Regions from separate parts of the Pseudoalteromonas sp. SaAl2 genome, predicted to be linked through region 1. Evidence: predicted binding sites of a transcription regulator. Region 1 holds the regulator's gene; each other region holds the start of a gene.

The links. The regulator sigma-54, encoded in region 1, starts transcription at its own class of promoters, with help from an activator protein. The targets are predictions, from matches to a motif close to GTTGGCACGNNNNTNGNNT.
Region 2: ACU8V8_RS06905 (EF-hand domain-containing protein) is a predicted target of sigma-54. The motif match lies at 4,219-4,237, and genes of this name have one in related genera.
Region 3: ACU8V8_RS02745 (BON domain-containing protein) is a predicted target of sigma-54. The motif match lies at 4,588-4,606, and genes of this name have one in related genera.
Region 4: ACU8V8_RS02190 (EF-hand domain-containing protein) is a predicted target of sigma-54. The motif match lies at 6,099-6,117, and genes of this name have one in related genera.

What each region holds. Positions count from the first base shown of each region.
Region 1 covers NZ_CM129605.1:3,028,962-3,037,066, forward strand. Annotated here, with positions in the region: gene kdsC (3-deoxy-manno-octulosonate-8-phosphatase KdsC) at 1-324, shown strand, start outside; gene lptC (LPS export ABC transporter periplasmic protein LptC) at 321-875, shown strand; gene lptA (lipopolysaccharide transport periplasmic protein LptA) at 865-1,392, shown strand; gene lptB (LPS export ABC transporter ATP-binding protein) at 1,389-2,114, shown strand; gene ACU8V8_RS14325 (RNA polymerase factor sigma-54) at 2,183-3,679, shown strand; gene hpf (ribosome hibernation promoting factor) at 3,710-3,997, shown strand; partial or broken gene ptsN (PTS IIA-like nitrogen regulatory protein PtsN) at 4,002-4,455, shown strand; gene rapZ (RNase adapter RapZ) at 4,476-5,318, shown strand; gene ACU8V8_RS14345 (HPr family phosphocarrier protein) at 5,339-5,611, shown strand; partial or broken gene mgtE (magnesium transporter) at 5,715-7,074, shown strand; gene ACU8V8_RS14355 (YqaE/Pmp3 family membrane protein) at 7,500-7,658, opposite strand; gene ACU8V8_RS14360 (BON domain-containing protein) at 7,732-8,105, opposite strand, start outside.
Region 2 covers NZ_CM129605.1:1,393,209-1,401,313, reverse strand. Annotated here, with positions in the region: gene ACU8V8_RS06925 (VolA/Pla-1 family phospholipase) at 1-978, opposite strand, end outside; partial or broken gene ACU8V8_RS06920 (YciK family oxidoreductase) at 1,231-1,984, shown strand; gene rluB (23S rRNA pseudouridine(2605) synthase RluB) at 2,047-2,916, opposite strand; gene scpB (SMC-Scp complex subunit ScpB) at 2,913-3,503, opposite strand; gene ACU8V8_RS06905 (EF-hand domain-containing protein) at 3,652-4,173, opposite strand; gene ACU8V8_RS06900 (exonuclease III) at 4,379-4,810, opposite strand; gene xthA (exodeoxyribonuclease III) at 5,049-5,855, shown strand; gene ACU8V8_RS06890 (energy-coupling factor ABC transporter permease) at 5,862-6,536, shown strand; gene rlmA (23S rRNA (guanine(745)-N(1))-methyltransferase) at 6,533-7,333, shown strand; gene yfbV (terminus macrodomain insulation protein YfbV) at 7,330-7,776, opposite strand; gene ACU8V8_RS06875 (acetate kinase) at 8,076-8,105, shown strand, end outside.
Region 3 covers NZ_CM129605.1:574,848-582,952, reverse strand. Annotated here, with positions in the region: gene ACU8V8_RS02765 (hypothetical protein) at 1-22, opposite strand, end outside; gene ACU8V8_RS02760 (tRNA1(Val) (adenine(37)-N6)-methyltransferase) at 85-783, opposite strand; gene srmB (ATP-dependent RNA helicase SrmB) at 860-2,092, shown strand; gene ACU8V8_RS02750 (S8 family serine peptidase) at 2,147-4,225, opposite strand; gene ACU8V8_RS02745 (BON domain-containing protein) at 4,647-4,976, shown strand; gene ACU8V8_RS02740 (FAD-dependent monooxygenase) at 5,048-6,214, opposite strand; gene ubiH (2-octaprenyl-6-methoxyphenyl hydroxylase) at 6,211-7,395, opposite strand; partial or broken gene pepP (Xaa-Pro aminopeptidase) at 7,412-8,105, opposite strand, start outside.
Region 4 covers NZ_CM129605.1:458,416-466,520, reverse strand. Annotated here, with positions in the region: gene pdsS (proteobacterial dedicated sortase system histidine kinase) at 1-1,358, shown strand, start outside; gene ACU8V8_RS02220 (hypothetical protein) at 1,465-1,623, shown strand; gene ACU8V8_RS02215 (hypothetical protein) at 1,674-1,907, shown strand; gene ACU8V8_RS02210 (DUF1543 domain-containing protein) at 1,928-2,428, opposite strand; gene ACU8V8_RS02205 (sigma 54-interacting transcriptional regulator) at 2,437-3,786, opposite strand; gene ACU8V8_RS02200 (hypothetical protein) at 3,791-4,333, opposite strand; partial or broken gene ACU8V8_RS02195 (sensor histidine kinase) at 4,335-5,792, opposite strand; gene ACU8V8_RS02190 (EF-hand domain-containing protein) at 6,154-6,381, shown strand; gene ACU8V8_RS02185 (hypothetical protein) at 6,392-6,619, shown strand; gene ACU8V8_RS02180 (EF-hand domain-containing protein) at 6,741-6,977, shown strand; gene ACU8V8_RS02175 (EF-hand domain-containing protein) at 6,982-7,218, shown strand; gene ACU8V8_RS02170 (methyl-accepting chemotaxis protein) at 7,279-8,105, opposite strand, start outside.

The sequences.
Region 1 (8,105 bases):
ATAGTTCAGCAGCGCATGACTAGCCTAACAGTACAACATATATATCAAGGTCAAGAAAATAAGCTGCAAGCCTATCAAGAACTTAAAGATAAACTGAGCTTAACCGATGAGCAAATCGCCTATATTGGCGATGACGGCCCAGATCTCCCAGTCATGGAGCAAGTTGGCTTTGCAGTAGCGGTGAACGACGCCCACCCGTTAATCAAACGCGTATCGCATTATACCACTATGCTACCGGGTGGATTTGGCGCAGTGCGAGAACTCACTGATTTATTAATGCTAGAAAATGGCAAATCGCTGACTAGCGAAGGCACCAGCTCATGAATAGTGCGCGTTTAATATTAAGCGTATTATTTATTGGCTGTATGGTTTGGCTTTGGTATCCATACTTTAACCAAGCAAACACACAACAGCTCGTTGAAGAAGATGTTATTGCCAAGCCCGACTACACAGCAGTGGCATTAAAACAAACAGCCTTTGATGAGCAAGGTAAAATAAGCCACAAAGTGACCGCTGCTAAAATGGAACTATATCAGCAGTTAGGATTCACGTACTTTGAAGAACCTATTTTCACCTTATATAATCAAGAACAAATGTGGCAAATTAATGCAGCTGAAGCCACATTATATGAAAATAACCAGCTGGTTTTAGAAGGCAATGTGACGGCGAAAAATCTCACAGATAATGCCATGATAGATCACATTAATGCCGATAACATCCAAGTTGATATTGAACTTCAAACAATGAGTTCAGAACAACCTGTAGAGTTGGTCGGCCCTAATTTAAAAATTACTGGGCGCGGATTACAAGCCGACTTAAAAGCCGAAGTAATAGAACTAATTAACCATACGCGAACCATATATTATGACCAATAAACTAGCCAACATATTTATCATTCCAAGCTTACTCATTGCATTTTCGAGCCTTGCCCAAGATACAACACCACCGGCCGATCAGGTATCAATCAGCGCTGATAAACAACAAGCTCAGCTTAAATCTAATGTCGGTATTTTTGAAAAAAACGTTGAAATTATCCATGGTAACCGCCGAATTAAAGCAGATCGCCTCGAAGTACATAAACGTGAAGACTTAGGCGATAATAAACAGTTACTCGTGGCCACAGGCAAACCTGCATACTTTGAAGAAAAACAAACCGATGGCACTCTAATGAGCGCCAGTGCTGATGAAGTTCGTTACGATGTAGCAAAGCGCCTGTTAACTTTAATAGGTAATGCGAAAGTAACCCAAGCAGGGCAAAAAATTAACGCTAAAAGCATCACCTACGATATGGAACAGCAGCTAATAAGTGCTGAAAGAGGCGAAGACTCAAATGACCGCGTGCATACAATTTTAGTACCTGTCGATAGCAAAAAATCAAAAGGCCAGCCATGAGTACATTAAAAGCCGAGTTTTTAGCAAAAAGCTACAAGGGCCGCCAAGTTGTAAAAAGTGTTGGCTTAGAAGTTAGCGCTGGGAGTATTGTTGGTCTGCTAGGTCCTAATGGCGCAGGCAAAACCACCACTTTTTATATGATTGTTGGCTTAGTGCCCAGCGATAAAGGTAAAATTAGTATTGATGATAACGATATTACATTATTACCCATGCACAGCCGTGCTCGCTTGGGTATTGGCTACTTACCACAAGAGTCATCTATTTTTCGTAAATTGACCGTTTACCAAAACCTGATGGCGATTTTAGAAACCCGTAAAGAGCTAAATAAAACAGCCCGTGAAGAAGCCTTAGATAGCCTACTTGATGAATTTAGCATTCAACACATTCGTGATAGTCAAGGCATGGCATTGTCAGGTGGTGAACGCCGCCGTGTTGAAATTGCGCGTGCTTTAGCCGCAAATCCTAAATTTATCCTATTAGATGAGCCTTTTGCTGGTGTTGATCCCATTTCAGTGTTAGATATAAAGAAGATTATCGAGCACCTTAAAAACCGTGGCATCGGTGTACTAATAACCGACCATAATGTAAGAGAAACCCTTGATGTTTGTGAAAAAGCCTACATAGTTTCTCATGGGGAGTTAATTGCATCAGGAACTCCTGAGCATGTACTTGCCAACCAAACAGTTCGCGATGTATATCTGGGTGAGCAATTTAGGCTATAAAGCAACACTCAGCTAACTATCTGCTAAACTAAATTATGACAACACAATAAAAGGATTGTTAGAGATAAATGAGGCAATCACTCCAGCTGCGCATGGGCCAGCAACTTACAATGACACCACAACTGCAACAAGCAATTCGCTTATTGCAGTTAAGTACATTGGATCTCCAGCAAGAAATTCAAGAAGCACTCGACAGCAATCCATTACTTGAGGTCGAAGAGCAAGAGTTTGGTGATGAAACGGCTGGCAAAAATGAACAAAAACAAGACACTGACGATGTCACAGTAAGTGCCTCAGCCGATGAAACACCCAGCGAATACGAACAAGAAAGCAGCGAAGCACTTAATAAAGACACAGTAAGTGATGACATGGCTATGGATGTGACCTGGGATGAGTACATGAGTGCTGCTCCTGCCAGCTCATCAGGCCCGATGCCTGAAGATGAATCTATTTATCAAGGTGCTTCAACCGAAACCTTGCATGAATATATTATGTGGCAGTTACAGCTCACCCCATTTAGTCCGACCGACGAGGCGATCGCTATTGCCATTGTCGAAGCTATCGACGAGTCAGGTATTTTAACTCTAAGTTGTGAAGACATTGCAGAGAGCCTAAATAAAGATAATAACGAAGAAGAAATTGAGCTTGATGAAGTGCAAGCCGTTTTAAAACGTATTCAACTGTTTGACCCAATTGGTATTGGTGCACGCAGCTTGCAAGAATGTTTATGTATTCAACTAAATCAATTTGACCCCGCAACTCCTTGGATTAGCGAGACAAAAATGATTTTAACTGAACACATCGATTTATTGGCCAGTCGTGACTATCGCACTTTGATGAAAAAGACTAAGCTTAAGGAAGATGAACTTAAAGAAGTGATGACACTCATCCACAGTCTAAACCCAAAGCCTGCGGATAGCATCGTACGTGAAGAGTCTGAATACGTTATTCCAGATGTCTCAGTAAAGAAAATTAAAGGCCGTTGGGTTGTTGAGTTAAACCCCGATAGCATGCCTAAAATTAGAGTAAACAGCCAATATGCAGCTATGTCTCGCTCGGTTAAATCGAGTAGCGACAGCCAATTTATTCGCTCCCACTTGCAAGAAGCAAAGTGGTTTATAAAAAGTTTAGAAAGCCGTAATGACACATTACTTAAAGTAACCAACTGTATCGTTCAACAGCAACAAGGGTTCTTTGAGCATGGCCCTGAAGCAATGCGCCCTATGGTATTAAACGATGTTGCTGAAATGGTAGAGATGCATGAATCAACCATCTCACGTGTTACCACGCAAAAGTACATGCACACCCCAAGAGGGATTTTTGAGTTAAAGTATTTTTTCTCAAGCCATGTGAGCACTGAAAACGGTGGTGAATGTTCATCTACAGCGATCCGCGCATTAATTAGAAAATTAATTAGCGCAGAAAACTCAGCGAAACCATTGAGTGATAGCAAAATTGCAGATATATTGGCAGAGCAAGGTATCAAAGTAGCTAGACGTACAATTGCAAAATATCGCGAGTCACTGGCTATTCCACCGTCGAATCAAAGAAAGAGTTTGATTTAAGGCGTAAAAAAACAAAGAAGGAAAATGCTTATGCAACTGAATTTAACTGGTCGTCACGTAGAAATTACCGATTCACTTAGAGACTATGTACACAATAAGTTTGCAAAGCTTGAAAGGCACTTTGATCATATAAACAACGTGCACGTCATTTTAGACGTAGAAAAGCTAAGCCAAAAAGCAGAAGCCACAATACACCTCAGTGGTGCTGATTTATTTGCTTCAACCGAACATCAAGACATGTACGCTGCGATTGACGCCCTAATAGATAAACTAGACCGTCAAGTTATCAAACACAAAGAGAAGCACGCTCGACACTAATATTATGAAACTAAGTTCACTTACTTGTAAGGACTGCAGTAAAGCTGCGGTCCTTTTTAATAGCAAAAAACGAATTTTAGAATTTATTAGCCAGTTGGCTCATGAACAACTCCCTCACCTTTCAGAACAAGAAATTCTTAACTCGTTACTTAATCGAGAAAAATTAGGTAGCACAGGTATTGGCCGTGGAATTGCTATTCCTCACGGTAGAATAACGGGTGTTGATACTCCATTAGCACTGATACTAGTGAGCGAAACGCCCATTAACTTTGATGCGATTGATAACCGTCCTGTAGATATATTTGTGGCACTCATCGTACCTGATGGTGACAGCCAACTTCATTTAAAGACCTTGGCCACAATTGCTGATAAACTTAACGATAAAGATTTTTTGTAAACAATTACGTAGCGCTAAATCTGACCACGACTTATACCAAGTTATTGTCGAGCTGTCTTAGGAAAGTGAAGGAGTCATTACATGGAGTTAATTATCATCAGTGGGCGTTCAGGTTCTGGTAAATCTGTTGCCCTTCGCGTATTAGAAGATCTAGGTTATTATTGTGTTGATAATATTCCTGTGAACTTGCTGCCTTCACTCGTACGAAGCGTTTCTGATAACTATGATAAAACAGCAGTTAGTATTGATGTGCGCAATCTGCCAAAAGAACAAGAAGAGTTTAATGACATTCTTGAGTATTTACCTGGCTTTGCAAACCCAACTTTATTTTATTTAGACAGTGACGACCAAACGCTGATCAAACGCTTTTCTGAAACTCGCCGTTTGCACCCTTTATCGTTAGATTCTCTGCCCCTTGATTTAGCCATCAAACAAGAAAAAGTATTGCTTGATGTATTGATCACTCGTGCTGATTTTATTCTTGATACAACAGAGTTGAGCGTTCACCAATTAGCAGAATCAATTCGTGAGAAGATTTTAGGTAAAAAAGATAAAAAGTTAATTATCACTTTTGAATCTTTTGGTTTTAAGCACGGTATCCCTAAAGAAGCTGATTACGTATTTGATGCCCGATTTTTACCAAACCCACACTGGGAGCCTGAGCTAAAGCCACTTACAGGCCTAGATCAACCAGTAAAAGACTATTTAGCTAGCCACAGCATAGTACAAAAGTTTACTTGGCAGATTCAGACCTTTGTACAAACTTGGCTGCCTCACTTAGAGCGTAATAACCGCAGCTATCTAACTATTGCTATTGGTTGTACCGGCGGGCAACACCGCTCTGTCTACTTGGCGCAAACTATAGGTGAAAGTTTTGCAATGAGTCATAGCAATGTAAAAATCCGTCATCGTGAACAAGAATAATATCTGCTATAGGCTTTGATATGCATTTAGAAGACACTTTTTTAATCAAAAATAAATTAGGATTACATGCACGAGCTGCCAGCGTTTTAGCTCAGCTCGCGCTGAAGTTTGACGCGACTATTACCTTATATCAAGACGATAAACAAGCTGCTGGTGACAGCGTTTTAGCTTTAATGCTACTTGAAAGCAGCCAAGGTAAAGAAGTTAAAGTAGTCTGTGAAGGGCCAGACGCCAAGCCGGCATTAGCGGCAATAGGTGAGCTAATCGAACAGCGCTTTCATGAGCATGAATAGCGCACTTTTTTTAAAATTGCGTTAAACTAAATAACGATAGGAAAGCAAAAAATTCTAGCTTACTATCACCCTACCCAATAAAATTTGTAACCTAAGGACGCCAATGCCTGAAGCTTTTGAACAAGATTACCCACTACAACAACTAAAACAAGTGACCAAGTCACTCAATAGTGGTCAATTTGTTCAAGTTAGGCGAATGTTGGCAAAAACAGCTCCTTGTGACACAGCATTATTACTCGAATCTTCCCCGCACAAGATCCGTAAACTACTCTGGCAATTAGTTGATCCTGATGTACAAGGTGATGTCTTAGAGGAGCTTTCTGAAGACGTACGATTAGGTATCATCGCGCAAATGGAGCCAGAGCATATAGCTGCGGCGACAGAAGACATGAGTCATGATGACTTAGGGGAGGTTTTAAGAAGTCTACCTGATACCGTCTACCAAGACGTAGTTGGGGCCATGGATAGCCAAGATAGAGAGCGTGCAACACAAGCTCTCTCTTATCAAGAGCGCTCTGCTGGTGCTCTTATGAATACGGATACGGTGACTATTCGTCCTGACGTTACAATTGATGTGGTGCTTCGATATTTACGCCTACGCGGAGAGTTACCTGAAGGTACCGATGACTTATACGTTGTAGATAAACACAATTGTTTTCTCGGTGCTATGTCACTCACAACGCTTTTAACTAACCCGCCAGACAAAATCATTCGCAACTTAATGGATGAAGACTGCGAATCAATTTCAATCGCCATGGATGAAAGCGAAGTTGCCCAACTATTCGAGCGACACAATTGGATATCGGCACCCGTCGTTGATGATAATGACCATTTGCTTGGCCGTATCACAATCGATGACATTGTAGATGTAATCCGTGAAGATGCTGAACACAGCTTGTTAAGCTTAGCCGGTCTTGATGATGAAGAAGATACCTTCGCTCCCATATTAAAAAGTTCGAAGAAGCGTTCTGTGTGGTTAGGTGTAAACTTATTAACAGCTCTTCTGGCCGCTATCGTAGCGAGTTTTTTCGAAAATACCTTGGCCATATTGCCAATCCTTGCGGTACTTAACGGCATAGTGCCTTCAATGGGTGGCGTTGCAGGTAGCCAAACTTTAACTTTAGTGATCCGCGGTATTGCTGTGGGTCACATCAATCAAACAAACCAACGCTTTTTAATGTTAAAAGAGCTCGCAATTGGTGCAATAAACGGTATGGTTTGGTCTATCTTAATAGCCGGTGTTGTTGCTATTTGGCAATGGGATTTTTAAACTGGGTGGCGTTTTAGCGTTTGCTATGTTTATGAATTTGGTTGCTGCAGGTATTGCGGGTGCTAGTATTCCATTACTACTTAAAAAAATGAAAATTGATCCTGCACTCGCAGGCAGTGTTGTATTAACAACAATCACAGATATTGTTGGTATATTCGCCTTTTTAGGTACTGCGACTTGGTTACTTATTTAGGTTCAAGGTTCTTTTTAATTAAATCGTTTTAAGAAGTATTCATAAGTGCATGCTCTCATTAGATAAGCATGCACTTATGATTTGATAGTTACCATCCTAGTAATCTCCTTATTTATCCATGTGAAACCACAATATTATCCGCTAATTTATCCTAAAACTACTGATACAACAGCTAACCATATAGTTTGTTCTTCCTTGCACTAATCCATAGTGATACATTCAATCCTTGTCACTTATCCATCGTGCTACATTCAATCCTTGTCACATCCATCGTGCTACATTCAATCCTTGCTCATGAATCCATAAATTGCTTCCACTGCTTAGCTGTCCATAAAGCCGTTGCACATTCAGCTTTTCTTTGCTGAGAGTCCTTTTGTACATGTTCCATAGTTCCTCCTTGTAAGACTTGCATTGCAAAGACTTAATTAACGTCTGGCGATTATGTAAATCGCATGAATTAAACCAGGAATATACCCTAGTAATGTTAACAAAATATTAATCCAAAACTGTGCCCCTAAACCAACTTGTAAAAAAACACCAAGTGGTGGGATCAACACTGATAAGATAATTCGTATTAAATCCATTGTTATCGCTCCTTGCCAATTTGTTAAAATGCATAAGAAAGCCCAGCCTAGCTGGGCATTTCATAATAAGTAATTATTCAGCAACAACAGTTAGCTCATCAACTACATTGCGAACATCTTCAGCATTTTTAGCAATTTTCATCGCTAGTTGTTTTTCAGCTTCTGACTCAACAGTACCTTTAAGTGTAACTACACCTTTATCAGTATCTACGTCGATATCTGTACCGCCAACTTCTGAATTAAATAAGAAGCGTGTCGTGATCACAGTACTAATTTTTGCGTCTGTCAAATCGCTTTCAGTGTCATCAACATCAGATTTCATACGTTTGTGATCGGTATCAACATTTTTAACGACAGTCAGTTCGTTATCAACATCATTTACACCATCAAGGCTTAATACAAGCTCTTCAGCAAGCTCTTTATCTAAGTCGCTTTCGACTTTACCGG
Region 2 (8,105 bases), 1.6 Mb from region 1:
ACTACCCTTTTGATACTCTGTTGCTTTAAAAAGTGCATACTCTGGTGTATCAGGCAAACCTAATACTGTTTGCACATTGATCATAGTCTCTGGTGTAGAAGTTGGTACTTGCAAAGTGGGCATGGGTAACGCTGAATTTTGTAAACTACCAGCAAGCATTGATTTAATCGTGTTAAGTACGGGGCCCACGGATTGGATTGTCATTGCAGCAGAGTAAATTATTTCGTCTTTACTAATAGCGCCACCGGAGGTCACCACATTTTCATAACTATTTACGGCACCTTGTAAACCCAATTGAGCTTCAGTGATTAACGGAGCTTCTTGTTTAACAAGTCCGTATGTTGAAGAGGGCTCTATCGAGCGGCCTAACGAATCTTTTAAATCTGTGGTTAATACATTAATGTACGAACTGCCCGCTTTAAACGGCTTAAGAGGGATAACTGCCACGGCATCGCCACTGGCTTGGGTTATAAAGTCAACACCAAAAGTTAGTTCTCCGATCAGTTTACATGCTGTACCAGCTGGTGCTTGAGCACACTCTGCATCAGTCAGGCTTGCGCCCATAATCACTTCAAAAATTCTTACAGCACCAGGGGCAGCCGCAGAAGCTGCATCTAAACTAACACCTTCAGGTACATCGTCACTAACAAATGAAGGCATTACTAAATCAATTTTATACGGAACTTGGCTAGACCAACCATCTAGTGCGCCCAAAGCCATTGATGGATCAGCATAGGCTGCACGCGGTACTGATACGCCGTCTTCATCTAATTCATTCGGAATATTAATCGTGCCATCTTTTGTGCCACTCATTAACAGGTCATTCGGTACGGAAATATCTCCATTTGCAGGGTCAAAATAAACGGTTGCAGTAGGGATAACTGGTGGTGTGTCGTTCTTCACATCTTCTAACGTTTCACCGCCGCCGCAACCAGCAAGTGCTGCTGTAATTGCGAGTGAGAGTAGCATTTTTTTCATATGTTTTGCTCCGCACATAATCTTATTTTTATTGTGTGTTCAGTTGAATAAGTATAGTTAATGGTTCTAATTTACTGTCATGGATATTGTCAATAATAGTTAAAATAATGTAATTAGTTTATTAATGAGACATTAGACCAGTTAAAGTTAACGTAAAGTTTCAAATTTCGCCACCTTATTTTGCAATAAATTCGATAACTTGGGGATTTGCTATGTTAAAATCACAAAAATTGATACTTTTGGACCTCTATTATGCAGACCTATAAAGCGGCTAAAAATGCCCTGCAAGACAAAGTTATTCTGATCACGGGTGCTGGCGATGGTATTGGCCGCGTTGCGGCTTTAACATACGCCCAACACGGAGCCACAGTAATTTTACTTGGCAAAACAACTAAAAAATTAGAATGCGTGTATGACGAAATTATTTCTTTAGGTGGCCCAAAACCGGCGATAGTGCCAATGGATTTAAAAGGCGCGACCAAACAAAATTACCGTGATTTAGGCGCTACCATTGAACAGCAATTTGGTAAGTTGGATGGCTTATTAAATAATGCAGGCATCATCGGCTCACTAGGCCCGTTAGAGCACTTTTGCGCCTCAACGTTTGACAACATTATGAAAGTGAATGTCACCGCACAAGCGATGATCACTAAATATATGTTTCCGGTATTGCGCAAATCACCTAATGCTTCGGTAATTTTTACTTCCTCAGGAGTTGGACGCCAAGGTCGTGAATTTTGGGGAGCTTATGCTATTTCTAAATTTGCGGTTGAAGGCATGATGCAAACGTGGGCTGCAGAAGTCGGTAAAACCAATATTAGAATAAATTGTATCAATCCAGGCGCCACTCGTACTTCCAATGCGAGCAACGGCATACCCAGGTGAAGACAGAGATAAACTAGCAACACCAGAAGAGTTAATGCCTACTTACTTATATTTAATGAGTGATGACTCTAAAGATATTAACGGGCAGTCGTTAGATGCGCAGGAAAAAAAACCAGCATAATCCGATCCTAAAATAGAAAAGCCGCTTTTAAAGCGGCTTTATTTACCTAATAAAGCAATGACTTAACGGCGTTTAGTTTGTTTTACACGATTATTGTGCTTTTTAACCGCTTTACGTATTTGGTTAATTTTGGCGCGTTTATCTTTGCGCTTTTCAGGCATTACTGACAGTTTAGTTTGTGTTTCACGACCCAGTTTTACAGTTTTACGTAGGTAGTTAACAGTTTCTAAATCTAGCTCACTCCAGCCACCTTGTGGGAGACGCTTATCAAGCTCTAGCTTTCCGTAACGAATACGAATTAGACGAGAGACTTCAACTTCTTGAGATTGCCATAAACGACGCACTTCACGATTACGCCCCTCAGTTAGGGTCACATTATACCAGCGGTTAATTCCCTCACCGCCAAGTGGTTTAATGTTTAGAAATTTAGCCATACCATCTTCAAGCTCAACACCTTTGGTTAAGTTCTTAATAGTCTCATTAGTCACTTCACCAAATACCCGTGCAGAATACTCACGTTCAACTTCATAACTTGGGTGCATTAAACGGTTAGCCAACTCACCATCATTGGTAAATAGCATCAAACCAGCTGTATTGATATCTAGACGACCTACAGCAATCCAGCGTTCGCCATCAATACGTGGTAAACGATCAAACACGGTACGACGCCCTTCTGGGTCTTTGCGTGTACACAATTCACCTTCAGGTTTGTTGTACATTATTACGCGGCAAATACGCTCCGCTTTTTCTTCAATTTTAACGGTGTGGCCGTCAACACGGATTTGGTCGGTCTCTTCGACCCGATCACCTAACTTGGCAACTTTACCATTTACACTCACACGATTTGCATCAATGTATTTTTCCATCTCACGGCGTGAACCTACGCCAGCACGGGCTAGGACTTTTTGTAACTTTTCACCTTGTATACTCATTCGGATAGTTCTCTCACAGAAGGATCACTCAATAACTGGTCTATTTTACTTTGTTGCTGCTTTGGCAAATCAGGTAAATTATCAAGACCCGTTAACGAAAAATAATCTAAAAATTGTTTTGTTGTCGCATATAAAGCAGGCCTTCCTGGCACCTCTTTATGCCCGACCACTTGTACCCACTCTCTTTCAAGTAGGGATTTCATAATTCCAGAACCCACAGCCACCCCACGGACTTGCTCGATTTCACCACGTGTTATAGGCTGACGATATGCAATTAGTGACAGTGTTTCTAATAATGCACGAGAATATTTAGGCGCTCGCTCTTGAAATAAATTACTCAGCCATGGAGCTAAACTTGCACAAGCTTGAAACCGATACCCACTGCCGACTTCAACTAATCGAATACCCCGCGTTTGATAATGAACTTGAATATGATCAATAGCATCATTAACTCGCGACATCGATACACTTAATTCACTTAAAACGGTTTCTTTAAGGTGCCGCTTACTTAACGGCTTACCTGCAACAAAAATTGCCGCTTCAATGATTTCAATCAGTTGCTCATCACTAATTCGTTTTGTTGCCATTTAAATAACCATTTAAGAATAGACGCGCTAAAGGTTGGATATTATGAGCGTTATATTATGACAGAACATTAGCTAGGTTGGAAAATTTATTATCTAAAAAAGCAAAAATGCCAGCATAAAGCTGGCATTAATATCACTAAAAATAAAATTAGCTATTTTTTACCATTTCAAGAGCTTCATCTTCAGCAACGTCACTACCGTGAGTTTTGATATAAGTGACAAATTCGTTTTTGCTGATACGCTTATCTTTATTGCTATCCATGTAACCAAAGTGATTTGAAATATCGTCGTCGTTTGCTTCGACGACTGAGATATAACCATTACGATCGTTATCTAATGACTTAAAATCACTTTCAATCGGATCAAACTTTGCGATTTCTGCCTTAAATGCTGACTCAGTTACTTCGCTGTCTGTTGCAACTTTACCTGTATTTAGGTGAGTGTAATTTGCAAATTCTTTGCGGCTAATTTGCTCGTCCATATTGGTATCGATGTTTGAAAAATGCTCCCAAATATCGTCATCATCAGCTTCGACTTTAGAAATATAGCCATCATCATCATTGTCTAAGCTATCAAAATCACTATCGATTTTTGCAAGAGAAGAATTCGCTGAACATGCGCTTAGAGTAAGAGCGGCAAAAATAGTTGATGCAAGTGTTAACTTTTTCATAAGACGTTTCCTTGTAATAAATAAAAATTAAATTCAAACGAAATAATACAAGGACTACGCCAATTCTATAAATAGACTATTATCAATCAGTTAACTAAAAACAATTTCACTAATAGAATAAAACTGTAAAATCATTGCACGACTTTTGTAAAAATTGCAGGCATAAAAAAAGCGCTGATAAGCGCTTCTTTACAATAATTAACCGTTATATTGCTGCATTTTGATAACGTTTAACGAAATCAGTTACTGGCTCACCATTACAGCGTAATGAGTTTAAGTTGCCAATTTTTTCACGCACAGGTGTAAGACCTTGCTTTACAGCAGTAACACAAAGTTGAGTTTCAGTTTGATCATTGGTGGCAAATACTTCTACAACTTTTACATTACGCTTTTTGCCACTCTCTTTTTTTGCAATATCACGAATGTCTTGACCGTTACATAAAATGCTTTGTGAGTGACGAGAAATAAAAATACCATGTTGGTGAGCTACTTTACGTGCGGCAGAAAAACCTTCGTTTGCACTAATTGAGCAAAGTTGAGATTCAATTTTTTTATCAGCACTGAAGTACTGAGCTGCTTGAGCAACGTCAGAGAGTGAAGCTGTTGCAACGAATAAAGTTAAAAGCTGTTTTTTCATGACTTACCTGTATGAATATAGAGTGAACGGGTGAATTTCGCGCATTATATATACAATAAAAATCAGATCAACCGAATAATTCATTTAATTTTTTAATTAATTTAAGTTTAACAATGTTTAATATTTAATCATCATTTGTTCAACATTAGTCCACCTATATTTCCAAATAATCACATGTACCATCGACATTTTAATGGTAGAATTTGTCGCAAATAAATATGCACTTTAGGCCAATAATATGAAAGTTATTTCATTTAACATCAATGGGCTTCGCGCTCGACTTCACCAACTTCAAGCAATCATCGATAAACATCAACCTGATGTTATAGGTTTGCAAGAAATCAAAGTACATGATGAAGCTTTCCCTTTAGAAGATGTACAAAAAATGGGATACCACGTTTACTTTCATGGCCAAAAAGCTCATTACGGTGTAGCTATGCTCTGTAGGAGTGAGCCTAAGTCAGTATTTAAAGGTTTTGCTACTGATACTGATGAATCACAAAAACGTATGATAAGTGTAACACTCACACAAGAAAATGGACGAGACCTAACGATTATGAATGGCTACTTTCCACAAGGTGACAACATTAATCACGAAACAAAGTTTCCTTATAAACGCCAATTTTATAAAGACTTAATGACTCACCTTGAGACTAACCATACTTCGGATGAAGATGTCATTGTTATGGGTGATATAAATATTTCTCCGACCGATTTAGACATTGGTATTGGCGAGCCAAACCGTAAACGTTGGTTAAAAACTGGCAAATGCTCTTTTCAACCAGTTGAACGTGAGTGGCTAGCCACATTAATGAATTGGGGCTTTAAGGATACCTACCGTGAACTTTACCCTGACACAGGTGAGCAATACTCTTGGTTTGATTACCGCTCAAAAGGGTTTGATGACAACCGAGGCTTGCGTATCGATGTGGTTCTTGCAACACAAGCATTAGCAGCACGCTGTACCGATGCGGGTATTGACTACGAATTAAGGGGCATAGAAAAGCCGTCTGATCATGCGCCAATTTGGTCAACTTTTAGTTAATTTATAATGTTTAATAACCCTGATCTTACAGTTCTTATCAGTATGAATACGCTATTGGTTTTATGGCTTGTGGTTGGGGTTATTGCTTGGAGCAGTTTTGATAAGGTACTCTATAAAAGCCTTATTACAACACCGGCACGTCAAACCGGCGTATTTTCCTGCGCAATCGTATTCTGTGTTTTATGGCAGATTAAAGCGGGTATTCTACCAGGCCTTGAACTCCACATATTAGGTGTCACCGCTATCACTTTAGTGCTTGGTTGGCGCTTTGCTATTTTAAGTGCACTGTGTGCAAGTGCTCTGCTTGTAGCTTTTGGCCAACTTAGCTTGGTACAATTGCCCGTACATTTATTATTAACAGCATTTATTCCTATACTGTTTACTTACGCTGTTTTTATTATTTGTTACAACCTATTACCGCGCCATTTCTTTATTTATATATTTATCTGCAGTTTTTTATGCGCAGCGTTAGTCAGTTGCGTTAAAATAGCGACAGTAAGTGCCTTTTATTATTTTTCAGGAAATTATAATTGGTATGAATTAAGTGAAAATTACTTATACCTATGCGCCATCATTTGGTTTCCTGAAGCGATGCTCAATGGCATGGCTATTTCAATACTTATTACTTACCGCCCACACTGGGTGAAAACATTCTATGACAAGGATTATCTAGACTCATGAGTCTCGCGTATCAATGCCCTTTATGCCAAACAGCTTTGCAGCTAAGTGAAAAATCACTGCGTTGTGTGAATAATCATACTTTCGATTATGCAAAAGAAGGCTATGTGAACCTTTTGCCAGTGCAAAATAAAAACTCAAAACAGCCTGGGGATAACCTTGATATGGTGCAAGCAAGGCGAGCATTTTTAAGCACCGGTCACTATCAGTTTTTGCAACAAGCAATCGCAAAACTTGTAGCAGAGCAGGTTCCAAAAAGTGTGATCGATTTAGGTTGTGGAGAAGGCTTTTACACACACGCAATTGCTAAAGAGTGCCCTGACAAGGTGTATGGTGTTGATATATCTAAGTCAGCCATTAAATATGCCGCCAAACGCTATGAAAACTGCCAATTTAGTGTTGCCTCAATAAGCCAAGCTCCATTTTCTGATAGTCAAGCTGATGTTCTTGTGAGTATTTTTGCGCCATTATTTGAACACGAACTCGCTCGTTTATTGGGCCAAAATGGTTCGCTGATTGTTGCAAGCCCAGGCCCTTGGCACTTAAAAGAGTTAAAACAAAAAATTTATAGAGAAGTAAACGCACATACACCTATTGATGTGCCTAGAGGTTTTGCATTAACCCAACAAGACTTAATTGAACAACAGGTAAAACTTGGGTTTGAAGACGTTAAAAACCTGATTACTATGACACCATTTGCATGGAAGTTTAGACCAGAACATTGGCAAAAATTAGAGCAACAAGGTGAACACACTGTCACCTTGTCATTTTATGTAAGTCATTTTAAAAAAGTCGATTAGAGGTTCTCTTTAGTAAAAGCACGGTCCATTTTGTCAAACATATCGTTAAGTAAATGGGCCAAATCTGCGTAGCGTGGTTTGTTTTTACCCAAAGCACCTTGGTAACCATTAGCCACCATTTTAGTATGAAGCTCTTTAAACCAATGTTCCATTGCGGGTTCAAGTGTGGTCTCTGCACGCTTACCTAACCACAACAGCCCTTGTAGCGGTAAAGATAAAAAGAACAGCGCTACGGCAATCGCTTGCGGTAAAAAATCACTCCCTAGATAATTAATTTGCATAAATAACGTTAACATTGCCAATATCGGCATAACTGTAATTGCATGTTCGGTGGCTTTAATGACCTTAAACTCGGCAAATAACGGTGCTAGCTCTTTTCGCATTGGCCACTTTTTTGCGTACTCTCGACCAGTTTGGACTTGTGACATCACACTTTTTTGCATCATGACTCCTAGGTGTCGCTAGTTTAACGGTTAGACTCTTTAAGTGTACCATACCCAAAACGACATTCCTTTGTAAAATCTAATTACTCATTACTTGTGTTTGATCAAGGTTATGGCTAACGTTAATTCAATAAATGAGTTAAAATATTTAGGCATTAAGTCAACTAGACTTTAGTTTAATCATAGTTGTTAATCGGCAAAATACTATTTATCTTTAGCCTGTATAGCACTATCTCAACAGATATACATCAGCTTAACTTAATGCGCACTTACAGACATACACAATAATGAGACTTTATATGCCTTTGCAACCTAGTTCCCCTCACCAT
Region 3 (8,105 bases), 1.3 Mb from region 1:
ATTTAGGTAATTGATTATCCATATCTATTTACTCCGTGTCATTTTGGTCAGTGTGCGTTATTTGTACCTATTATTCAATAAAGCTTACATCTTTAAGTAAAAGTCCTTGCATAGGTTAACGAAATCATCACTGTATTGACCGCCTTCATTATGAATAATTAAGTGCTGAGGATTGCAATCAACCTCTTGATAGCCAAAGCACATTAAGCTGCGCGTTGCAGGCTTAGTTTTTTTAGTTTGCACTAAACAAAGATGTTGTAAATAAAGCCCTTGCGCAGTAGCTTCTGCTATAAATAATTGAGCTTCGCTGCTTGGTAAAATTAAGTTAAACAGTGCAGCATGATGCGTTAATCGTTTAAATGCACTAATTAACTGCGCAAAACTCAATCCATCAGTATGGCGTGCCGCGTTTCGTGCGGCATCATCCCCTTTTAAGCTATTATTAAAATAAGGCGGATTACTGATCGCCACATCAAATAGTGTATCGGCTTCAAATTCCTGAATACGTTGATGGTAAAGTGCAATATCGGGCCATGGGCTTTGGGTAATATTCTGCTTCGCTTGCTGATAAGCGGCCTCATCAATTTCGACGGCTGTTATGGCTAAGTCCACTGCTCGCTGTTTACACATCAAAGCCAACAACCCTGTGCCTGTGCCTATATCGAGCGCTCGTTGGCCGTTAGTTAATTTAGCCCACGCCCCCAATAAAATGCCATCAGTCGATACCTTCATAGCACATTGGTCATGCTCAACTTTAAATTGTTTAAACACAAAACCTGACATTTTTTCACCTTTTCGTTCACCAACCGCAGTATAGCGCGTATAATTAACGCTAATTGTCCTCTATTTTTGACACTCTATGCAATTTTCTGATTTTGATATCGATAACAAGTTACTAAACGCCGTCGCTAAAATGGGTTATGAGACCCCAACTAGTATTCAGCAACAAGCTATTCCTGAAGCACTGCAAGGGCGGGATATTTTAGCATCAGCACCTACAGGCACAGGTAAAACCGCTGCATTTTTAATTCCAGCAATTCAATATTTACTGGATTTCCCGCGCCGCGAACCGGGTTTTGCGCGAGTGTTAATTATGACCCCGACCCGTGAACTTGCGTATCAAATTCATGAACAATGTGAGTTACTTGCCAAACAAACCCATTTAAAAATAGGTGTGGTTACAGGTGGTATTAATTACGGCACGCATAAAGAAATTTTTGAAAAAAATAACGATATCTTAATCGCTACCCCTGGGCGATTAATGGAATACTTAGAAACTGAAAACTTTCATGCTGAAAATGTTGAGATGCTTATTTTAGACGAAGCAGACCGTATGTTAGATATGGGCTTTCGTAAAGAAATGCTGCGCATTTGTGATGAAGCTAAAAACCGTCGTCAGTGTTTTCTATTTTCAGCAACACTTGAAGGCGACAGCGTAGAGCAATTCGCAGAGCGTATTTTAAATGATCCGGCACTGCTTGAAGCAGAGTCGTCACGTAAAGAAAAAGCCAAAATTCATCAGTGGGTTCATTTAGCTGATGACTACCATCACAAGCTTGAGCTATTAGTTAATACCTTAAATGGCCCAGATGTCAGCAAAGCAATTGTGTTTGTTAAGACCCGTGAACGTCTCGAAACCCTCATTGGCGAATTGACTAACAATGGCGTAAAAGCGGCCTGGTTACGTGGCGAAATGCCACAAGACAAACGCATGAAAGCAATGGAAAACTTCCACAGTGGCCGTACCAAAATTTTGGTTGCAACAGATGTGGCTGCCCGCGGCATTGATGTAGCTGACATTAGCCATGTTATTAACTTTGATATGCCACGTACCGCCGATGTATATGTACATCGTATTGGTCGTACTGGTCGAGCGGGTAAAAAAGGCATCGCGATTTCATTAGTTGAAGCGCACGATGTGGCTGTTTTAGCTAAGGTGGAACGTTACACTGAACAAAAACTTAAACGCCGCGTAATAAAAGGCATTGAGCCACAGCATAAAGAAGCCAAAATGCCAGTCAAAAAACTAAAAGATCCAGCAAAAATTAAAGCCCGTAAAAAGGCGAAGGCAAAAGTTAAAAAGAAAAAATAACCACAATTAAAAAAGCCGAGCACTTACAAGCTCGGCTTTTTACTTTTATGGCTGTTATTGGCATGCACCTAAATCTTTCCATACCGCCCATGCTGATGAATTATCTGCTGGATTAGCACCTTGCGTCCACCATTTAGCTTGGTAACGAATACCGTTATATGCGACCTCATTACCTGCGGTATAAGCTGTGGTTGCATTCCACATAGGCAACCCACTACAAGCTGGAGGTGTGCTATCATCCGTTACTGTAACCGTTTTAACCAAACTATGGCTAAGCCCCTGCGCATCACTCACCGTTAAGGTTACATCATATGAACCTGAAACTTGATAAGTATGGCTCGGTGTTTTTGTATTAGCAGTCACACCATCACCAAAGTTCCAATTAGAAGCAGTTACCACCACATCATCCGTTGATAAATTACTAAAGCTAACAGTCAACCCATTTACACTATAATCAAAATTAGCCTTAGGTGCTTGATTGTCGTCTCCAGAATTATGACAATCACCTTGATATGACCATACATTCGAGAAAATTGCCGGATTTGCTCCAGTAGACCACCATGTGGCTTTATATTTCGCTTGTTCAAATTCAACTTGATCTGCAATCCGGTATGCTGTTGTCGCATCCCAACTTGCAAGACCATCACAACCATCTTCTGATGATGTAATTGTCACAGTTTGACTTCGTCGGCTTGTTTGTCCAATGGTATCTGTTACTTCTAAAATAACGCTGTAGTTACCATCAACAGCATATGTGTGCGTTGGATTTTCAACGGTTGATGAATTACCATCGCCAAAGCTCCAGCTATAACTGCTGATCCCTTTATCATCCGTAGAGGTATTATTAAAAGTAACCTGTTTATCATTTACGGTTGCACTAAAGCTTGCAACAGGCGCATTATCAACATCACTGCCACCACCACATTCTGATTGTGCTAAATAATCGTAAGCTGCTTTTGCTTTAACAATACCAAAGCCATATGACGTATCTCGTCCTGGCGTACCTCTATCTTCTGCGCTCGCATTTAACGCATCTCGAATTTGCTGGTTACTACAATTAGGGAAATGACTCCATACTAGCGCAGCCACACCCGATACGTGCGGTGTCGCCATTGAAGTACCACTAATGCTTTTATAGCCACCATTGTTCCAAGTCGAATTTGTACCGACGCCTGGGGCTGCTAGTTCAACTTGAGCATTATATTGAGAGAACGATGCTTTATTACCCGATTGATCAACCGCCGCCACCGATACTACCGAATCATAAGATGCCGGGTAGCTTAACGCACTATTGGCATCATTACCCGCCGCTGCAATATGCAACATACCTTGCGCATAGCTATTAGCAAAAGCTTGACGTTCAGCATTTGATGATTGCGAACCACCTAAACTCATACTGGTAACGCTTGCACCAGCCGATTGACATTGGCCAATTGCAGCAACGAGATCTGAGCCATATGCCCAATTACCTTGGTCATTAAATACTTTTACAATATGTAGCCCTAATTGACCTGAAGAATTAACACCAACAACACCTAAGCCATTACCACCAAGTGCTGCAATTGTTCCAGCTACATGTGTTCCGTGCCCATTACCATCATTGTACCAATTCCCTGTATTATTAGCTCCGTAACCATCACTTCCTGTTATGCCTGTATTAGGCAAGTCTGGGTGGCTAAGGGTGTAGCCTGTATCCATAATACATACTTTTTGGTTACCAGTGAGATCATCAGAGAGCTGTTGAGCCTGAACCATAGTAATGCCATAAGGTGTACTTTCAGCCATTAAGTAACGTTTAGGATCCACTTCAATAGTCGCCACTTCAGAGTTTTGTAATAACCGTTGTTTTTGTTCTGCTGTTAGCATAACGGCCATAGCATTTACGTCAGGCAAAGGTTGAATAACATCAATATTCACCTGTGTGGCAATGTTATTCATTAAACTACGTTTCATATCATTAACCTGTGCTTGACTACGGGCGAACGTAGTATGCATCGCAGTTGTTTGCTCAGATAAATGCACTATAAAACGCTCCGCTTCAACCTGCTCGGCCATCGCAGAGCCTGCAGCTGATAATAAAATAGCACTTGTTAATGCGGTTATTTTGAATCTTGGGGTCTTTGACACGCTCATTTTATATTCCTTGGATGTAAAAAATTCACGCTGTAAATTAACATTTAATTCACAACCCTTTTATAGAAACACGCAAAGACAACGCTGTCAACTTCATTGATACAAAAATATTACTATCCTATTAAACTTAGTTATTAGGCTGGTACAGGTTTAAGACTCAGGAAATACGCTTGTGTATGTTATGGAACAAATTCGCGGTGTTACTCAATTAAAGTGTCAATAAATGTTTTAACTTTTAGCCGCCGAACTCATCGTTCTATTGGACAAAGAGTTTTTTACTTATTCGAATGTAAAAAATACCCAAGTCATATTTAATTTTCACATGATAAAATTAAATATCTAATATTTTCATAAGGTTAATTATTGGAATGGTATTTGTAATTAGGAATATATCTTTAATTAAGCAAGCTTGAGGGAAATCATGAACCGCTTCAAATTAACCGTATCACTTATATCGCTTTGTTGTGTGTTTTTACTTGCCTGTGCAACGCAAGTCAGTGCAGCGCCAAGCAGTATTATGGTAAGTAGCGCTTCAACTCAACCTACTTTACAGCAGCTTACAGTTAACAAGTTGCTTAACAACCCAAATTTAAACCTCTCACAGTTAAACTTAACTGTAATAGGTAACAAAATTGAATTAAATGGTATTGCAAGCAACGGCTTTGAGCGTGCTCTTGCGCAAAAATTTATCGAGAACACCCAAGGTATAGAAATTATAGAAAATAAAATGTTCGTTGAGCTAGAAGAGTAAATACAGATTTAAAGCATTACACTCCCCTTGTTGAGCGCCATTGGCGCTCTTTTTTATACACGCCACTGCTTTTATTTGCCCAAGGCTTGTTTTGCAAAAAGTTGCTTTATCGGCCCTAAGTTATCAACCATGCTCAAACCAACACCGCGTATCAACTTTTTAACTGGGTGAGTGCCAGCAAATAACTCTTTTAAACCTTGCATCATAGCAATATGCTTTTGCGCATCGAGCTTGCGGGTGCGTTCGTAATCACGCAAGGTGCGATCACAGGCAAACTCTTTGTGCTGCTCACTCAGTAATTTAATCAAATAGCTCGCATCTTTAAGACCTAGATTCATACCTAATCCCGCGAGGGGATGAATAGTATGTGCAGCGTCGCCAATGAGCACCACTTTACCTGCAACCCATTGCTGAGCGTAGCGCATTTTAAGTGGAAATGCAGCACGCTGACTTTGTATCTCGCATAAACCATATTGACCATCAAGGGCCGCCATAACCGCTTTATTAAAATCAGCATCATCAATCGCTAGTAACGACTGACAGTGCTCAGGACTCGTTGACCAAACTATAGAATGTGTGTGCTTATCTACCAATGGTAAAAACGCTAATGGCCCGGTAGGCAGAAACACTTGGCGAGCAGTATTATTATGTGGCTCGGCAGTTTTTACCGTCGCAACAATCGCATTATGATCGTAATCTTTAAACGTAATAGGTAAATTAAACTGCTTTCGAACAGAAGAATTTGCGCCATCAGCGGCAACCAAAAGTTTGGCAATCACAGGCTCACCAGACTCAAGGGTAATAAATACATCGTTTTCACTTTGGTGGATTTGTTGATAACGCGTTTCAAACATCAGGGTCGCTTGACTGTGCTTTTCAAGCTCATTTATTAATGCATAACGAATAATGTCGTTTTCAACAATATGGCCTAATTGGGGTAAATCTAGTTCATCACTGTTAAACGCTATTTTACCAAAACTATCTTGATCGCGTACATCCATGTGAGTATAAGCACATGCTCGTTGTGCCATAATTTCGGGCCACACATTAAGCGACTCAAATAATGCTTGGCTAGCAAGGCTCAAGGCACTCACTCGTAAACCGTAGTCATCACCAGGTAATGCCTGTTTGGCTGCAGCGTCAATAACCACTACGCTGATATTTGCTTTTACTAAACCAAGAGCAAGTGTGAGCCCCACACAACCGCCACCAACTACACATACTTGTGCTTGTTTCATAGTCGTTTACCTTGCTTTACTTGCCCCATCAATTGTTTTGCTAACGGAGCTTTTAATGAAGAACATAAGTCCATTGTGAACAAACCGCAACTGCGGCTAAATGCTAATATGCGAGATGAATTAGAAAAGAGCCTAACCAAGCTATCAGTTAGGGTCATTACGGTATTAATATCTTGACTACGCTGCTGCGCATATTGGCGCAAAAATGCATAACTCCCAATCTCATGCTCTCCTTTTATTAAGTCACATAGTACTTGTACATCACGCAAACCTAAATTAAAGCCCTGCCCTGCGATAGGGTGAATGGCATGCCCTGCGTTGCCTATTAATAGGGTGCGATGACTATGCAGCGAATCTGCACGGCCATAAACGAGTGGGTAACTGGCGCGTACACCTGCTTTAACAAATTGCCCGGCGCGATAACCAAACTCACTTTGTAGCGCCATAATAAATGCATCATCATCAAGCGCCATATGCTGCTTAATTTGCTCAGGCTCCATACACCATACTAATGAGTAACGGTTCTTGCTCATAGGTAGTAGTGCTATAGGTCCGTGCTCTGTGAAACGTTCAAATGCATGGTGATGATGACCACCCGCCACTTCAATGTTCGCAATAATCGCACCTTGTGAATAAGGCTCGGTTGTAAAGTTAATATTGACTAACTGTCGCGTTGGGGACTTTGCGCCATCAGCAATGATCACAAGTTTTGCGTTTAGCTCAGCCCCCGACTCAAGTGTTAGCTGTGCAGAATCTACTTGGTAATCCAAACTTGTAATGGTGTCAGGACAAAATACTTTAACCGCGGTATTCATTAATTGATTATGTAAAGACCGGCCAAATGGATTAACTTCAACAACATAACCTAACGCATTTTGGCCAAACTCATCACAATCAATATGTGTTTTGCCAAAATGGCCACGATCAGACACACTCACATGTTTTATCGCAGCGGTAAAATCCCCCTGTGGATCAAATATTTTGTTTGCTTGTAAAAACTGTACAGATTGCTGTGCAAGAGCAATACTGCGATCATCAAAACTAGGATGATAATCATCACTGGGTTGATTTGCTTCAACAACCGCGATAGATAAATCTGGTGCGCCACTGGCAAGACTTAACGCACAACTCGCCCCCGCTAAGCCGCCACCGATTATTACAACATCAAACGGTTCTGCCACGCTTTACTCCTAGGGTTTAGTTAGCCTTTAGGCTCATAAGCGCTTCAATTTCACTGATACTTTTAGGCACACTTTGAGTCAAGTTTTCATAACCTTGCTCTGTAACTAACAGGTTATCTTCAATACGAATACCAATACCTTTAAATTGCTCTGGTGCTTTAGCGTCAAGGCTAATGTAGAGCCCAGGTTCAATGGTAAGTACCATGCCAGGTTCAAATGAGCGTTCTTTTTCATCTTGCTTGTAGTCACCAACATCGTGCACATCTAAACCAAGCCAATGACCAAGGCCGTGCATATAAAATGCCTTGCACGCTTGGCTAGCCAAAAGCTCGTGTAATTCACCTTGCAGGATACCTAAATCAATTAAGCCTTGAGTAAGTACGGTCATTGCGCGTTTATTTGCTTTTTGAAAGGCAACCACCTGGTTTAACTTCAATGAATGCAGCTTCTTGGGCAGCTAATACGATATTATAGAGTTGAGCCTGAGGCTCACTGAATTGACCATTTACAGGAAAGGTACGCGTTATATCCGCAGCATAGCCTTGTAGCTCACAACCCGAATCAATAAGCACTAAATCACCATCGTTTAACGCATCACAATTATCGGTATAGTGTAAAATATTAGCATTATCGCCTCCACCAACAATGGTGCCATAAGCAGGATGACGCGCACCGTGCATTGCATAGTGATGATGAAGCTCAGCTTCAAG
Region 4 (8,105 bases), 1.2 Mb from region 1:
TAAACCGTATTTTAAAAGGCATGGGCCATAGCGGTAGCCGTATTTGGGTGGTTGATAATCATCACCGTGTACTGGCGCAATCAGGCTCTATCCATCATGCGGATGGCGTCTGGGCTGACGGTATTACCGATAAACCGGCAGCAACTTGGTGGCAACGGTTTGAAAAAACCTATTTACACCCACTGTACTATAAAGTACTGACCCGTCCTGAAAACGAATTTTTGGATACTCTGCACGATGTTGCTGCTATGCAAGGCACTCATATAGCTAAAGCGCTCAGTGGTTCACCTGCATCATCATGGCGACTCACTCCTGATAACAAAGCCGTTATTTTATCTGCTGCCTACCCTATTTGGATCAAAGACAAAGTAATTGGCGCCGTGATTGCTGAAGAAACCACTAATGGCGTTCGGACTCTGCGCAATAAGTCTCTAGAGAAGCTGTTTAATGTCATTTTGGCGGTAATGTTAATCGGCACTGTAACTTTATTCTTTTTTGCATCTCGCATATCAAGCCGTATCAGGCGCCTACGTGATACCGCAGAGCAAGCAATTGATGCACAAGGGCGAGTTACAGGCACTATTAACTATTCAGATTCAAATGATGAAATTGGCGACCTGTCGCGCAGTTTTGCCAATATTGTCAGTCGTCTTGGTGGCTACACTAATTACTTAGAGACCATGTCGTCACGACTATCCCATGAATTAAGAACCCCAGTAGCTGTAGTGCGTAGCTCTTTGGAAAATCTACAAATGCAGCCACAATCTGAACTCAGTCAAAAATACCTTGATCGGGCCAGTGAAGGGGTTGAGCGTTTAGGTAAAATTATTACCACCATGAGTGAAGCCACACGCCTTGAGCAAAGTATACAAAGCAATGAACCTGAGTTATTTGATTTGCAAAAAGTCATTACCGGTTGCATGCAAGGCTACCAACTCACTTATCCGCATCATGCTTTTAAACTCGATATTTATGATAACCCAATGCCTATGTTAGGTGCGCCGGAGTTTATCGCGCAACTACTCGATAAACTTATCAATAATGCGCTGGAGTTTAACTTAGATGAAAATGCCATTAGCATCAGCTTACAAAAAAATGATGATAATGCTGTGCTGTCTGTTAAAAATAAGGGCCCTTTACTGCCACAAGGGCTCACGGAGCATATTTTTGACTCAATGGTATCAGTACGTAGCCAGCAACTTCAGCAGCAACCCCATTTAGGTTTGGGTTTATATATTGTTCGTTTAGTGTGTGAGTATCATAAAGGCAATGTAACGGCACTCAATAATCAACAAAGTGATGGCGTAGAATTTATTGTTAGATTGCCATTATCTATAGATGTAACCCCAAAAAATTAAAGGTTACATTTCTACACAATTTGCTCAATAAGTATTCACTTATAATTCAGCCTCAACAGCATAAGCTGGCTAACATTAAACATAAGCGCTGAATTAGGAGGTTAGAATGCAAACGGTATTAAAACGCGAAGAAATTGATTTTATATTCGAACTCTACCGCCATGAGCAACAAGAAGATGGTAGTTACACTGATAATGAAACCGATACTAAAAAGCTTGATTCAGCACAAGGAAGTGACATTTTCCAACCAAGTTATTTGACCTAAAAGCTGTTTGCTCATTACAATGGCGCACCTTGAAAAAGCTATGCCAAACAATGAAAAGCCATTCAGCCAAAAAAGAACTTATTTTACTCCCTATTCTACTTATTGTGATTGTACTTTGCGTTGCAGGGCACTTTTTATTACAAGCTAGTTTTGCTGACAGCAATCTCACTGAATACTTACTCGCAGCTTTGCCTTTCGCCATGTTTGGTTTTGTTATTATTGCTTTTAAGATTGCAAGTAAGAGCGAAGATAAAGAACGCCAAGAGCAAAGCGACAACGATTAGTCGCTTAATTAAACCTCGACTTATAAAATATGATAGCCAAACCAATCTGGTTTCATTTTCTGAGACTGACCACTTGGCGTCAGCTTAATACGTAATTGGCTGTCTAGTAAATCAATGGCAAAGCAGTCATCCACATCACATAAATCATCTTTATGCAAATGACTTAAACCCGCTAACAAATGCTCTTTAGCTCGTTGTTTAGCTTGCTCAGCGTCATCTGCTACATACAAAGCAAAGTCATGTTGTTCAGCAAGACTATCAGCTCGATATGCACCTAAATTCACAAAAAACAACTTTTCAGCTTGGCTAACAGGTTCTTCAATAACCTCAACTTGATAGCCATCAATATGTTTAATCGCCATAAAGCTATCCATATGCACACTATTTTTGTCGCCTACCCATTGGCTTTTAAGTTTTGTGTAGCACTGCTCTATTGATTCACCTACCACAAAACGTATGTCGTGCATTTCTATATGGCAACCCTGAATTCTGCCACCCAAATACACCATAAATAACTGCATTTTTACCCCTACAAAATATTATCAACGTCAATGTTGTGTTTCTTTATTAGCTTATAAAAATCAGAGCGATTTCGTTTTGCAAGCTTGGCTCCTTCTGCCACATTTCCGCCCGCCATTTTTAACGTATTTATAACGTAGTCACGCTCAAACTCTTTTTTAGCGTCGTTTAAAGATAGCGGCTCAACATTACTCTCATTACTATTTAGCGCACTTAGAACTAACTGTACCGATATTACTTCGCTTGGGGTCAATGCAACAACCTGCTCTACCACATTTTGTAATTGGCGAATATTGCCCGGCCAATCGTAGCGGACTAATGCATGCATGGCGTCAGTAGCAAACCGCTTTTGTGTTTGCCCCATACGCTTTGCAATCATGGCACTAAAGTGTTGAACAAGTAAGCTAATGTCTTCACGGCGTTCTTTTAGCTCTGGTAGTTTAAGGTTCACAACGTTTAAACGATAGTATAAATCTTCACGAAATTGCTGGTTTGTAATCGCATCAGGTAAATTTTTATGTGTTGCAGAAACAATTCGCACATCAATCGGTATTTCTTCTTGAAAGCCCACTGGCCGGATGGTTTTTTCTTGTAATACACGTAATAACTTAACTTGTAAGTTTAATGGCATATCACCAATTTCATCTAAGAATAAGGTGCCACCTTGTGCTTGCTGAAAAAGCCCTTGGTGATCTTTTACTGCCCCCGTGAACGCGCCTTTTTTATGGCCAAACAACTCTGACTCAAGTAACTCCCCTGGCACTGCACCACAATTTATGGCTACAAATGGCCCGTCACTAACATGGCTATGTTGATGAATTGCATTAGCCAGTAGCTCTTTACCTGTCCCGCTAGCACCTGAAATAAGCACATTAACCTGCGTTGGACCTAATAGTTTTACTTGCTCAAGTAAGTGCAGCATCGCGCCGCTACGAGTTACAATAGCACTGTTTGAAGCTTGTTCCTCACCATTTAACCCATGTATTTCAATCGCTTTAGCTAGGCTGTCAAATAACTCGTCTTTATCAACGGGCTTGGTAATAAATGCAAAAATACCTTGTTTGGTGGCCTCTACCGCATCTGGAATTGAGCCATGGGCTGTCATCATAATAACGGGTAAGGCAGGATAGCGGCTTTGCAGCTGTCTATGTAAAGCCATACCATCCATTTCGTCCATGCGTAAATCGGTAATTACGGCATCAAACACGTGGCTTTTTAGTAATTGCAGCGCCGCCATACCACTTTCACAGGTTGTGACTTGGTAACCTTTAGATTCAATACGAATAGACAGCAGCTTAAGTAAACTTGCATCATCATCAACTAATAGAACACGGGCATTTTGAGGTAATTGAGTCGACATAATGTTACTGCTCCTTGGTTTCTTCGCGTAACAGCAGTTGCTGTTCAATTGTTGCTAATGACGATAAAGTTTCTTGCATTTTATCACTTAACGCCTGTTGTCGTTTTTTTGCATTAATTTGCTGTTTAATTTGCTGCTTCTGCAGCCACCAGTATTGCTTGATATCATCGGGCCAATAATATGCTTGATCAAGCTTTAACAACTTAGTTAACACTTCCTCAGGAACCAAGGTGTTATTTTTACAGCTAAAGTTAAAAAATTGCTGGATATCCTTTGCACCTACAAAGTCCCTATTATCTGATGCAACCTTAAAACCTCCACACGCTTTTGCATGCCAACCTATCAGTACTTCAGCAGGTGGATACATTGGATCCGTTTTTGGTCTTGGCTTCGGATTTGGCAATGCATCGCTTGGTTGCGTATGCGTCGTAGCCTCAGGTTTAGTTTCAGTTACTTCTTGCTGTACAGTTTCATCTGTTAACTCACAGCCTGTCAGGCCAATACTGGTGATGCAAACCAATAAAATGGTCTTAAAGTGCACGCCCATGTTAGCTAACTCCTTTGGTTTTATTTATTGGTATTTGAATAATGAAACGACACCCGCTTGGCTCGTTATGCTCTACTTTTAAGGTGCCCATTAATTGCTCTACTGATTCTTTGACAATGGTCAAGCCTAAACCACTCCCTTGGACCGTGGTATCTTTGGCATTTTTTCCTTGGTAGAAAGCATTAAAAATTTGTACTTTGTCTTGCTCTTGAATACCACAACCTTGGTCGCACACCACCATCACTAATTTACCTTCTGTTTGAGATAACTCAACATTGACGCAGTCGCCATTATCAGAGAACTTTAAGCCATTTGAAATTAATTGGATCAATATCATTTCTATTAATTCAGCAGCAACCACAATGGGTTGGCCGGGTAAACTTGATTGCCAACTCAGCGTTTGTTCGCGTGCTAGTAAACGATGCTCAAAATGGCTATTAACCTTATTAATTAGATGAGAAAACTCGATCTCATTAATACTGTTTTTACTGGTGCGAATTGCGTTGTAACTTAGTAAGCTATCAATCATAGTACGTAAACGCACCATGCTTTGTGTTATTAGTTCGAGTACTGCTTGCTGTTCCTTGTTAATTGGCCCAACAATCTCGTCGCTTAGTAAATCAGTGCCTTCTACCATGGAAGCGAGTGGTGTTTTAAGTTCATGGGTTACATGGCGTAAAAAAGTGTCTTTTTGCTGTTCAAGCATATGCAGTTGCGCTTGTACCCATTGCAATTTATTTCCTAATTCAACAAGCTCTGCAGAGCCTTGCACCGAGATTTCTTGCTGCCAATGTCCTTGTCCTAGTTTATCAATAACTGATGTCAGGCCTTTTAAGCGCCCACTTATACGCCATAAAAAGCCACCACTCACTAACAAGGTTAGCGGTATAAGTGCCACTAACCAGTTAATAAATGAGTTTTGTAATGCCTTTAGTTGCTGTTGATTATCGGTTATTTTTTTTCATTTTGGTCACGTAGCCATAATGTCTGCTGTGCGATAAGCTCACTGACAGGTATAAATAGCTGGGCATCTTGTAAGTTTTCAGTTACCAGCTTTTTGGTGAGCGGTGGTGAGTACATCATACAATTTTTTCCATTGCTGCTTATCGTTTTTTGCTACGCTTAAAAAGATTAACTCATCGACACTTTGTAACGACGATTGCCACTTATCAATTATTAACTCATCTAATGATGCACTTTTAAGCACCCAATTTTGGCGAGTAGCACGTTCGAGGCTATTAAGGTCTTGTTTAAGATCATTAAAAGATTTAGATATTTGGTAGTTATCACTCACTATTTGTTGGGTCACAGCGAGTTGTTTATTAAGCGCATTCAAAAATACGATAACAACTAGCGATAAAGGGAGAAGTGAAAGCAAGGTACTGAATAAAAACTGCCCTATCAAGTTTGGTCGCCACGCTAAAATTGCTTTATATTTTTGTCCAAACGAGGCTGGCATAATTACTCCTAAATTCTAATCTCATCATTATTAACTAGCCTACTTATACACTAGCTGAATCAATATACCCAAGCCATGACAACCTGTCAGTTGCATTGAACTTGACTATAAACATATTGAATAAAGCGATACTGAACCGCTCTATAAGCAATGCCGCTAAATTGAGACAAGCTAATATATTGTTTTTTTTAGTAAAAGCTCCGCTTACCTTCACTGCTGTTGCAAAAAAGACACACAACTAAGTAGATTTTTCTTGCCTACTTCCCTCTAAACAAACTAAACCACTGATTTTAAAGGGCTATAAATTTTGGCACTGATCTTGTTATATCTTAATCAGAGACATTATTAATAAGGAAATCAAATGAAAGTTATTACATCACTAGGAATATATTTAAGTGCATTAATTTGCTGCAATGTATTTGCATTAGACGCACAGGCCACATTTGCAGAGCTAGATAAGGATGGCAATGGTACGTTGAGTGAAAGTGAAGCCTCTGAAGACGCTGTGTTACATGAAAGCTTTGAGCAAATAGATAAAGACCAAAATGGTCAGATTTCATTCGCCGAATTTAAACAATTTCTTCAATAAGGAAAGTTTTATGAAACAAATACTTGCTGCTTTTTCGTTGCTCCTTTTAGCCATCAGTGCTTCAGTCTTAGCGTCTCAATTAAATGTGAGATTCGCACAACTTGATACTGATTCCGATGGTGTAATCTCATTACTTGAAGCTAAACAAAATGATGATTTATTTAAAAAGTTTAGTGATCTTGATGAAAACCAAGATGAAGTACTTTCTGAAAAAGAGTTTACTCAGTTTAAAATTTAAACCGCATTAAAGTATTTGCCATAATCCCGGAGGGAGTGTGTAAATGGATTTATTGTTGGGACTTAAATTATGGCAAATGCTTTACTCTTATTGCTTTACAGCTCAATTAAAGGAATTAATTATGAAAAACATGATGGTTTTTTGTAGTTTGCTAGTAGGGTTCAGCTTCAACGCTTTGGCACTTGACGTGAAGCAAAGGTTTGATCACTTAGATAAAAATAAGGATGGCTTTTTAACACATGCAGAGCTAGAACCTCAGCCGCAACTACTTAACAGCTACTCTAATTGGGATAAAGATCGCGATAACCGAATTTCCTTACTTGAGTTTAAACAATTTTTAACTAACAACTTATATTAACCGCATGAATAATTTTAAATACACTCTTTTAATAGCATTACTCACGACCAGTTGTGGCAGTTTTGCAACAAGTAACCGTATAGCCGAACAATTTAAAGCATTGGACAGAAATGGAGATGGTTTATTAACTCGTTCTGAGTCAGCCAAAGATCCAGCCCTGTGGTCACGGTTTAAAAACTATGATTCAGATAAAGACAACCGACTTTCACTAGCTGAATTTACTGTTTACCTAAACCAATAACACATTTGTTCAAAATAAAGATAACCCACAAAGCAAAAAACTCAGTGGGTTAATCTAGCTTTAACTTAATTTAAAGTATTCCACCTGCTCTAATACAGACTGACTTTGCTGTGCGGTTTTAGTACTTGTTTCTGCTGTTTGCTGAGATATCTCTGCGGTTTGCTCTGTCAATGTATGAATAGTATGCATATTTTGGCTAATATCCGCAGCTACCGCAGATTGCTCTTCTGCAGCAGTAGCAATTTGTTGTGTTTGATCATTTACTTGGTTAATCATTTCCATGATTTCTTTAAGTAAACTATTACTTTCATCCACTTTATCTTCGGCTTGTGCCGCAACACGTGTACTATCAGCCATCATAGTAACTGCATTTTGACTGGCTGAACGTAACTGCCCTAGCATGGTTTCTATTTCATTAACTGAGCTGTGAGAGCGCTGCGCTAAAGTTCGTACTTCATCGGCCACTACCGCAAATCCACGCCCTTGCTCACCAGCTCTAGCCGCTTCGATGGCCGCATTTAGAGCAAGCAAGTTAGTTTGCTCTGAAATATTACGTATTACATCCAAAATGGTTTCAATTTTGCTGGATTCACTTTGTAGTTTATCAACCACTTCTGATGTGTCATTTAAGGTGCCAAGTAAATGACTGACCGCTTCTTTAGTTTGTTCTGATGCCTCTAAGCCACTGCTAGCAAGTTTCATCATGCCATCAGAAGCAGTTGCAGACTCAGCCGTATTAACCGCTATACTTTTACTCGTTACTGATAACTCCTCTATCGCAGTTACCGCTTGAGTTGTATGGTCAGAAACTTCAGATGTAGCGCTTTGAATTTGCGTATTTGCGGTGAGTAACTCACTGCTGTGATTATTTACCTCTCCAACGCTGT